Regions from separate parts of the Pseudoalteromonas sp. CST2 genome, predicted to be linked through region 1. Evidence: riboswitches for the same ligand, from Rfam matches in the RefSeq annotation. Region 1 holds a riboswitch; the other holds the start of a gene.
The links. A riboswitch is a leader RNA that binds a small molecule or an ion and turns the genes downstream of it on or off. The one in region 1 is predicted to bind cobalamin.
Positions count from the first base shown of each region.

Region 2: it holds a riboswitch for cobalamin, as region 1 does, so the genes downstream of both, PSH41_RS13630 (TonB-dependent receptor domain-containing protein) here and PSH41_RS09685 (ABC transporter ATP-binding protein) in region 1, are expected to answer to the same signal.

Region 1 covers NZ_JAQREO010000005.1:275,412-280,733, forward strand. Annotated here, with positions in the region: gene PSH41_RS09680 (porin) at 1-874, shown strand, start outside; cobalamin riboswitch at 973-1,104, shown strand; gene PSH41_RS09685 (ABC transporter ATP-binding protein) at 1,173-1,982, shown strand; gene PSH41_RS09690 (FecCD family ABC transporter permease) at 1,987-2,991, shown strand; gene PSH41_RS09695 (cobyric acid synthase) at 2,997-4,487, shown strand; gene cobO (cob(I)yrinic acid a,c-diamide adenosyltransferase) at 4,471-5,070, shown strand; gene PSH41_RS09705 (cobalamin-binding protein) at 5,070-5,322, shown strand, end outside.
Region 2 covers NZ_JAQREO010000010.1:96,922-102,243, reverse strand. Annotated here, with positions in the region: gene PSH41_RS13635 (ABC transporter substrate-binding protein) at 228-1,010, shown strand; cobalamin riboswitch at 1,078-1,247, shown strand; gene PSH41_RS13630 (TonB-dependent receptor domain-containing protein) at 1,297-3,126, shown strand; gene msrA (peptide-methionine (S)-S-oxide reductase MsrA) at 3,371-3,907, opposite strand; gene PSH41_RS13620 (efflux RND transporter permease subunit) at 3,997-5,322, opposite strand, start outside.

The DNA.
Region 1 (5,322 bases):
GTTTGCAGAGGTTGATGTATACGGTAAAGCGAATGTTACTGTGCAATCGTCTGATGATGGCGAAGGGTCTTTCACTGAAATTAAAAGTAATGCATCTCGCTTTGGACTAAAAGGGTCTGAAAAGATTACTGATGGATTAGAAGCGGTTTATAAGTTTGAGTTTCAAGTTGATGTATCTGATGCTGACTCTAAAGGTGATAACGACGACAATATTTCTGCACGTAACCAGTATGTAGGTTTAAAAGGTGCATATGGTCAAGTTGTTGTGGGTCGTAACGATACAGCGCTTAAACAATCGCAAGGTAAGTTAGATTTATTTAATGACCTTGAAGGCGATATTAAAAATGTCTTTAAAGGTGAAAACCGCCTAGGTGATTCAATCACTTATACATCTAAAAGCTACGAAGGCTTTAAAGTACTTGCTACATTTGTTGCCGAAGATGACGTAGATGCAGATAACGGCTATTCAATGGCGGTTACCTACGGTGACTCTGCACTTAAAAAGAGTGCGGTATACGCCTCGGTTGCAGCCGATAGCGAAGTAAATGGCTACGATGTAGTGCGTGCGTCAATTCAAGGTAAAGTAGAGAGCTTTAAATTAGGCGCTATGTACCAAACTCAAGAAAAAGTAGACGGTAGCGCAGAAGCTGACGGCTATTTATTAAACGCAGCCTACAGCATGGGCAAAAACACGTTTAAAGTGCAATACCAAGCAATGGACTTTGATGACAGCGACGACAAAACGGCAGTTTCTGTAGGTGTTGATCATAAGTTTAATAAAAACATTAAAGTATTTGGTTTTTACTCAAGCTTTGATATGGACAACAATGTTGACCAAGACTACGTTGGCCTAGGTATGGAATACAAGTTTTAAGCGTTGCTTAAACACTCCCTTTATTAACCGCGCTCTAATGAGCGCGGTTTTTTTTGCTTTAAATTATTTACTTACCCGCCCATAATAGACCCTCATTTGGAATGGGGTGAAATTCCTCAACTATTCCCGTAACTGTAATTAGCACCACGCTTTAAGTCAGATACAAATGAGACATATCAATCAGCATGAGAAGTTCTAGATTGGTATACTTTTTTAACGAGCGGGTAAACTCATTTTTATTGATGCACTAGTCTTTTAGCTGTGTGTTAGTGAGTGCACGCTTTCCAAGGACTCACTTTTGCAAACTACATTAGCGCCAAATACACCCTTATTAAACGTTCAAAATGTGTCGTGGGAAGTCGATGATCACGCCATTTTAAACAATATTAATTTACACATAGCTAAGGGTAAGTTTATTGGGTTAATTGGCCCAAATGGGGCGGGTAAGTCGAGCTTACTGCGCTGTTTGTATCGCTTTAATAAACCGACCGCTGGTAACGTTACCTTTAATCAGCAGGATATTTGGCAGCTTAAAAGTGAAGACTACGCAAAATATGTTGCTGTAGTTCTACAAGAAACGCCTGCGCAATTTAACCTAACATTATTTGATGTGGTTGCCCTTGGGCTTACACCTCATAAGTCATTATTTAGCGCCACCACCCACAGCGACAAACAAAAAATTACACAGGCAATAAAAACCGTAGGGCTTGAGCAACAGTGTAAGCAAAGTTTTGAATCGCTTTCGGGGGGCGAAAAGCAACGTGCATTGATTGCCCGCGCTATAGTGCAGCAACCGCAATTACTCATCATGGATGAGCCAACTAGCCATTTAGATGTTAAATATCAAATACAAGTGATGGAACTGGCAAAATCGCTAGGGGTCACTGTGTTTGCCTCATTTCATGATTTAAATTTAGCAGCCGCTATGTGCGATGAGCTGGTGGTTATTAATAAAGGTAAAATAACACATACAGGTTCGCCTGAGCAGGTACTTAGTGAGGACATGCTAGCGGATGTTTTTGGGGTATGTGCGCGCGTAACTAGCCACCCTCAGCGCACAGATAATGGCCAAACTATTCCTCATATTACTTACTTTTATGGCTATTAATTAAATGGATATAACAAAAATAAACCAGTGGACAATATTTATAGCAGCCGTGTTAATTGCACTGAGCAGCCTTTTTAGCGCACTGAGTTTTGGCGCCGCAGATACGCCGTTAAGTGATGTGCTCACAGGGGTTTTATCTGCAGGAGAGGGCTCGTTTAACGCGCGTATTATTTATGAGCTTAGGTTACCTCGTACCTTACTTGCCTTTATGGCGGGCGCAGGTTTGGCTATTGCAGGGCTTATTTTACAAACGGTTACTCGTAACCCGCTCGCTGATCCGTATTTATTTGGCATATCGTCAGGCGCGTCGTTTGGGGTAGTACTGCTTATGGCCGTTGCGAGTATTAGTGCAGGGTTTATGTTATCGGCTGCTGCCTTATTAGGGAGCTTTTTAGCAATGGGCTTATTGATACTTATTGCTGGGCGGCAAAAAAGGTCGCAAGTAGAGTCTATGTTGCTAGCGGGGGTAGCGCTGTCATTTTTATTTAGCGCATTTACAAGTTTATTGCTGTATTGGAGTGACCCGCAAGCAGTGGCTGGTATTTTGTTTTGGACGTTAGGCAGCTTTGCCCGCGCACAATGGGCCACGTTATGGTTGCCATGCGTGGTTATAGTGGTGTGTATTAGCTTTATGCTGAGCTTTAAAAGGCAGTTAAATGCGCTGCTTCTTGGCGATGAAAGCGCGATAACGCTTGGGGTCCGTGTGCACCGTTTTAGAATTTTAATGCTGGTATTGAGCTCGTTAATAACGGCCGTGCTGGTGGCCCTATGTGGCGGTATTGGTTTTGTAGGTTTAATGGTGCCGCACATAGTGCGCTTTTTTATATCTCAGGGCAGTACTGCTGGCTTACTAATTACCAGCTTAGTGGGCGGCACGTTTATGGTGTGGGTTGACGTGCTTTCGCGCTCATTACTTAAAAATCAAGAGCTCCCTGTAGGGGTGATCACAGCAGCTATGGGTAGCGTATTTTTTTTAAGCTTACTCTTTTTTAGAAAAACAAAGGCATAGTGCTGATGAAAACCTTAATGATTCAGGGCACTACGTCGGATGCCGGAAAAAGCACCTTAGTCGCTGCGCTTTGCAGAGTGTTTGCAAAGCGAGGTATAAAGGTCGCGCCTTTTAAACCGCAAAATATGGCGCTTAATAGCGCGGTTACAAAAGAGGGGGGCGAAATAGGCCGTGCGCAAGCTTTGCAATCCATAGCCGCTAAAGTAGAGCCTCAAAACGACTTTAACCCCATATTGCTCAAACCAAATAGTGATACGGGCGCACAAGTCATTATACATGGAAAAGCCATTAGTAATATGGAGGCAGGGGCGTATCATAACTATAAACAGGTTGCGATGGATGCAGTGCTTGCCTCGCATAAACGCCTAGCAAAGCAGTTTGATTTATTATTGGTTGAGGGCGCAGGCAGCCCCGCAGAAATAAACCTACGCGAGAACGACATTGCCAATATGGGTTACGCAGAAGCGGTAGATTGCCCCGTCATTATTATTGCCGATATAGACAAAGGCGGTGTGTTTGCGCATTTAGTGGGCACACTTGCGCTATTAAGCGAATCCGAGCAAGCGCGCGTAAAAGGCTTTGTTATAAACCGCTTTAGAGGCGATATAAGCTTGCTACAAAGTGGGCTAGATTGGCTTGAGCGCTACACAAAAAAACCAGTGCTTGGAGTGCTGCCTTATTTGCATGATTTAGCACTTGATGCCGAAGATGCTGTAGCAATAGATAACACGGTGACGACTGCCACCATTAATATAGCCGTGCTTTTATTGCCGCATATTAGTAACCATACCGATTTTGATGCATTGCGGCTGCACCCAAATATTAATATAAATTATGTACGCCACACACACGCGATCCCACCGGTTGATCTGATTATTATTCCCGGCAGTAAAAACGTGCTGGGTGATTTAAGTTTTGTAAAAAATGAAGGCTGGGATACGCAAATAAAGCGGCACTTACGCTATGGTGGCAAAGTATTGGGTATCTGTGGTGGTATGCAAATGTTGGGAAATAGCATTGCTGATCCGATGGGGGTTGAATCGTCATTAAATCGTGTTAAAGGCCTTGCATTAAGTGACTTTGATACCACTCTAAGCACCCAAAAAGTACTCACTAAAGTAACGGCGGCTATGCAGTTAAATGATTTGCAAACACCGTGTAGCGGCTACGAAATTCATGCCGGCATTAGTGAAGGCGCAGCACTTGATAAGCCATTTTTAACGTTTAACGCGCACCCTTATGGGTTTGAAAACGATGGCTTTATTAGTGATGATAATGCCATTGCTGGTACTTATTTGCATGGCTTGTTTGATGAACCCGCTGCCACACTGCAAATTTTAAAGTGGGTAAAAAGCGATGCAACCATACAACCTGTGAGTATTGTAGCGCACCGCGAGCAACAACTTGAGCGCTTGGCCACTATGTGCGAGGCGCATTTGAACATACAACACATTATATCGATTTATGAAGGAGATAATAATGACGGATACAAATAACGATAAGCACCAGCAGCGCCAACAAAAAGTAAAAGAGCAGGTAGATGCACGCGTGGCTGCTGCACAAGATGTTAAAGGGATATTTCAGGTAATTACGGGTAATGGTAAAGGTAAATCCACCTCAGGCTTTGGTGTGGTTGCTCGCTGCGTAGGGCATGGTAAAAAAGCCGCTGTTTGTCAGTTCATTAAAGGCACATGGGAGTGTGGAGAGCGTAACTTATTACAAGGCGCAGGGGTTGAATTTGCCGTTATGAATACCGGTTTCACATGGGATACGCAAAACAAAGAAGCCGACACCGCAGCCGCGCAAGCAACATGGCAAGAGTCAAAGCGTATGCTTGCAGATAGCAGTATTGATTTAGTATTACTTGATGAGCTTACCTACATGGTGACTTACGGTTATATTAATTTAGATGAGGTAGTAAACGCGCTAAATAATCGCCCTCCCATGCAATCGGTTATTATTACAGGTCGCGCAGCGCACCGCACGTTAACAGACCTTGCCGATACAGTAAGCGAAGTGCGCAATGTTAAACACGCCTTCGACTCGGGTATAAAAGCACTAGAAGGGTTTGATTACTAATGTATAAAGCGTTTTTTACTGCACTGCTGTTATTGAGTTCAGGGGGCAGTGCCGTGGCCCGTGATACAGCTGCGCCAGATAAACTGCGCGTTGTAGCACTTGCACCGCATATAGTAGAAAACCTATTTGCTATAGGTGCGGGAAGTAATATTGTTGGCACTGTTGATTACGCTGATTACCCAAATGAAGCTAAAAGTATTGAACGCATTGGTGGTTACTATGGTATTTCCCTTGAAAAATTATTAGCGCTAA
Region 2 (5,322 bases), on a different contig from region 1:
TGTGTGGTTATTGAATATATTAGCCACACATTTTACCCCGCCCTAATTACAGCCTTTACTTACTCGCAAGCCTAAACCCCTTTTACCTACGTAAAATTACTCTACTGTTATTCCATATTCTTTTAACGTTATTTAAATGCATTATTAAATCTGCTTATCACGCAGTTGCGTATATTAGGCTATTCTTAATATCAATATTACTTAATAGCGACTGTTAAAGGCTTTAAATGCTTAAGTTTCTTGTTTTTATAATTATTATTGCGTGCAGTAAGTTTAGCTTTGCCAAGCCAATAAATGTAGATGTGTTGGTAGAGGACGGTTACTTTCCAATTATTATTAATGCCGAAAAAGAGCAAGGGTTAGCGCCTGAGTTTGTAAAAATACTCAATGACTCTCAAAGCGAATATAAATTTACTCTTAACTCTTTGCCTGTAAAAAGGCTCAAAAAGTGGGTCGAATGGGGGGAATTCGACATGTTGTTTTTAATGGCTATGCAATGGGTGCCTGAAGTAGCAAGAAGTGCCTTACAGGAAACGAGCTTTTATGTTATTGCTAAAAATGAGTTGTATACGCTGGCACAAAACGCCCAAAAGCAAAGCTATTTCGATGACTTACATGCTTTAACAAAAGCGGGAGTATTGGGGTATTCCTATCGTTTTGCTGATTTTAAAACCGATGCACAGTATTTAAGTGATGAACACCAAGTTAGTTTAACAATCGATGAGTTTAACGTTGTTAAAATGCTGCTATTAAAGCGTGCCGATGTAGGGGTGTTAAATAACATAGCTTATCAATACTTTAAAAAGAACAACATTTTTAATATGAACCTGCTTTATAAGAGTAATACCCCAGATGCTATATACGATACTCATTTTTTAGTTAATCCTGCGCGCAGTAAAATTACGGTAAAACAAATGGATAAGCTTTTAAATTCGCCTGAAATAAAACCTAAAATCACAGCGCTTTTAAGTTTATACGGCGTAACATCCAGCTTTACTGAAAATAAATAATTTAACCTTTAGCTATATAGACGTCCGTTGACATTTGTAAACAAACTGCTCACAATAACCGCCTATTTTCAAGGTGCTTGCTGGTTGCTAAATACAGGGTTTAAAGTATTAAAACTAACAGCGAGATAATCGGGAAGTTGGTGCGCCTTTATGACAAAAGCAATCCCAACACTGCCCCCGCAACGGTAAAGTATTAACGCATTTATGTGTTTACTGAGTCCGGAGACCGGCCTTGAAGTAATCTTACTTACTTAAATCTTTGCGGTGGGCAAAGATAGGGAACATCATGCTAAATAAAACAACTCTTGGCGTTGCTATCTCGGCTGCGCTGTCTTTTTCTGTATCTGCTGCACAAAGCCCAATTGAAAAAATCACTGTTACCGCTAATAAATTTGAACAATCAATAAATAATGTTTTAGCGAGCGTTAATGTAATTGAACGCTCCGAAATAGATGCAAGCAATGTACGCGATTTACCAACCTTACTAAGCACACAGGTGGGTTTTCAAATTAATTCTAATGGTGGCTTTGGCCAAACGTCGGGCGTGTCTTTACGTGGTACAGGTTCTGGCGATACGCTAATTTTAATTGATGGTGTACGCACGGGCTCAGCCACGCTAGGACAAAAAGCATTAAGTAACGTGCCGCTAAATAGTATTGAGCGAATAGAGATCGTAAAAGGCTCGCGTGCAGCTGTGTATGGCTCAGATGCATTAGCTGGGGTTATTAATATAATAACGCGTGAAGCGAGCAATGTATCACTTGATGCCACATTTGGCTCTAACGCTTATCAAAACTATCAGCTTGCAGGTTCAGTAAAATCAAATGAAGTGGTTAGCGCATTTAATGCAGGCTTTGAAAAAACCGATGGTTTTGATGCATTACAAGGTATAGCGCCCGATGACGACAGCTATGAAAATAAAAACGTAGGCTTTAAAGTAAACTATACAGATGCACACTACGGAAACTTTAAGCTACTAGGCCAGTACAGCGAAGGCTACGCGGACTACGATAGCAGCTTTAGCCCGGCTACGAGCACGGTTGAAAGAGGGGACTTTAAAAACTATCAACTGTCGGCGCAGTGGAGCAAAAACTACACTAACCAATCTCATGCTATAGATGTTGCTTTTGCAACCGATGATTCTGACAGCACATATGTGGACTCTTTTACCGGCGGGCCATTAACCAGTACATTTGTTACTAAGCGCTCGCAAGTAGATTACAGCGGCCAATACCGCTTAACAAATGCGCTTAATATTAGCGGCGGCGTTAATTGGTATATCGATGATGTATCGCAAAGCTCGCAAGCATTTGATGAGGATAGCCGCGATGTATTAGCAGTGTTTGTTGGGGCTTATTACGACACCGACACTGTGCTTGCCAATTTAACTCTTCGCCAAGACGACGATGAACAGTTTGGTGATGAAACAACCTATACTGCGGCGGCTGGTTATCATTTATCTGAAAATTCAACATTTAGAATTAGTCAAAGCACAGGTTTTAAAGCGCCAACATTTAACGATTTATACTACCCAAATTTTGGTAATCCAGATCTCCAACCTGAAAAATCAATAAACCGCGAGCTTGGTGTAAATGTTAATTTTGACAGTGCACAAGTCGATTTTGCAATTTTTAGAAACGACATCGAAGATAAAATTGATTACGATGAAAACTTTGCGTTAGCTAATATAAACGAAGCTCGCTATGAAGGGGTTGAGTTTAGCCTTACACAACAAATTTTAGGGTTTGATAGCCACTTTAATTTTGCATATTTAAGTGCCGAAAACAAAGAAACCGGCGATGAGCTACGCAATGTTGCCAAGCGGACTGTTAATTGGGAGCTCGCAAAGCAATTTGGTGATTTTGATGCTCGCATTGATATGCAATACCGCAGTGATCGCGAGGGGGCAGTAACGCGCCTAGGATCGTATACACTTTGGAACCTAGCGGGTAACTATCATGTAAACGATAATATTGAGCTGTCGCTGCGTGTAGAGAACCTATTTGACAGAGATTACAATGTGGTTGACTCAAGAGCTGACTTTATAAGCGGTGAAGTATATTACTACAACACCCCAGAGCGCCGCTTTTTTGTAGGTGCAAGCTATCAGTTTTAATAGCGTTTTTTAATATACAAAAGCCCGATTTATATCGGGCTTTTTAATGTGTATTTATACCAATTCGCATTAATACTTAATCATTTTCAGGGGCTAAATGTGTCGCTATCTGCGTTAAAAAATTCTCATTTAGAACAACTAAATAGTGAATTTTTGCCTTGCTATCAACACGTTTATCCATCCTCAAAATAGATCACTTAATTATGCGGATTGGTATTAGAATTATTTTAACAACGCAAATTAGCTAGTCAGCTAAAAACTCTTTAAATAAAGTTTCAAACTTGTGTAATTTAGGCGCAATCAAAATACTACAGTAACCCTGCTGTGGGTTTTCGTTGTAGTAATCTTGATGATAATGCTCTGCTGGGTAATATGTGGTAGCAGGGCTAACCTCTGTCACTATTGGCTCGCTAATATGGTTTTGTAACTGGGCTATCGTCTCATTGGTTTGATTTAATTGCGCATCGTTGTGGTAATAAACAACACTTCTATACTGTGTGCCAATATCGTTACCTTGGCGATTTAATTGCGTGGCATCGTGTAACGTAAAAAACATGCTAAGCAGTGTTTCAAAACTCACTACAGCGCTGTCAAATTCCAGTTGCACAACCTCAGCATGGCCTGTTGTACCAGAGCAGACCGATTTATACGTGGGGTTGTCGGTATGGCCGCCGGTGTAACCTGAGCTTACGTTTAGTACACCTTTTACTCGTCTGAATGCAGCGTCTATACACCAAAAACAGCCTCCACCAAATGTTGCTAGTTGTGTTGATGTGCTCATAAGTTGTCCTAATTATGTATGTTACAGTATTAAGGCGAGCATAAATTGAATGCGCCGTAACAGCAAGTTACGGCGCAGTGTAAGCTCAGTTAAATTTCTTCGCTGTCTTTTAACGGGTGAGAGTCGGCTTGCTTATTTAATTTTTGCTGTAAGAACTCTGGCGACTGTGTGTTGCGGGCTAGGGCATAATACGCCGCAGGCACAACATAAAGCGTTAGCAATGTTGATACAATAACCCCTGTAAATACCACCACACCAATTACCATGCGGCTCTCTGCGCCTGGGCCTGATGCCAATACTAAAGGCACTGCGCTCATTACCGTAGTCAGAGAGGTCATTATTATTGGGCGCAGGCGCTGAGTGGCCGCTTGCAAAATAGCCTCGCTAAATTCTACGCCTTTATCACGCAGTTGGTTGGTAAATTCGACTATTAAAATACCATTTTTAGCGCTTAAACCTATCAGCATTACAATACCAATTTGGCTATAAATATTAAGCGTTAAGCCGGTTGCCCATAGGCCAAACATGGCGCCCATTAGGCCAAGCGGTACCGTTAGCATAATGACAAACGGGTGCATAAAGCTTTCAAATTGCGCTGCTAAAACTAAAAAGGTTACAGTTAGGGCAAGCACAAATACATAGGTCATGGCCGATGCGCCTTCGTAATATAATTGTGATTCACCTTTATAATCTACAGCGCCGTCAATGTCGTTTTCTTCTGCAGCTACTTTGTTTAAAAAGTTAAGTGCTTGTTCCAGTGTATAACCGTCCGCAAGGTTAGCGCTTAGTGTGATGGCACGCATTCGGTTATAACGATTTAAGCGCGATGCTGTGGCCTCTTCTTTTAAGCTTATAAGGCTATCTAGTGGGACCAGCTCACCACTGCGTGATTTAAGGTAAATATTTGAAATGTCAGTAGGGTTTGTAAAGTCTTGTTTAGTGCCTTTTAAAATTACATCGTATTCTTCACCACGGTCAATAAAGGTGGTAACACGGCGCTGTCCTAACATGGTTTCAAGCGTGGTACCTACATCTGATACCGATACACCTAAATCGGCGGCTTTGTTTTTATCTATGCTGACTAAAAATTGTGGAAAGGTTTCTTTATAGTCGTGATCGATTCTTACCAAGCCTGGATTTTTTTCTGCGCGCTCTATAATGCGGTCGCGCCAATCAGCAAGTTGCTCGTAATCGTTACCTTGTAGTACAAACTCAATCGGGCGAGAAGAGCCACCACCGCCAATACCACGGCGCATAATAGCAAAGGCACGTACGTCAGTTACTTCGGTCATTTTGGCGCTTATTTCGTCCATAACTTCCCAGGTAGAACGCTTGCGCTTATCCCAATCGGCCATGCCAACGATAGCAACACCACCACTGCCGCCCCAGCCCGGTACGCGCACTAAAACACGGCT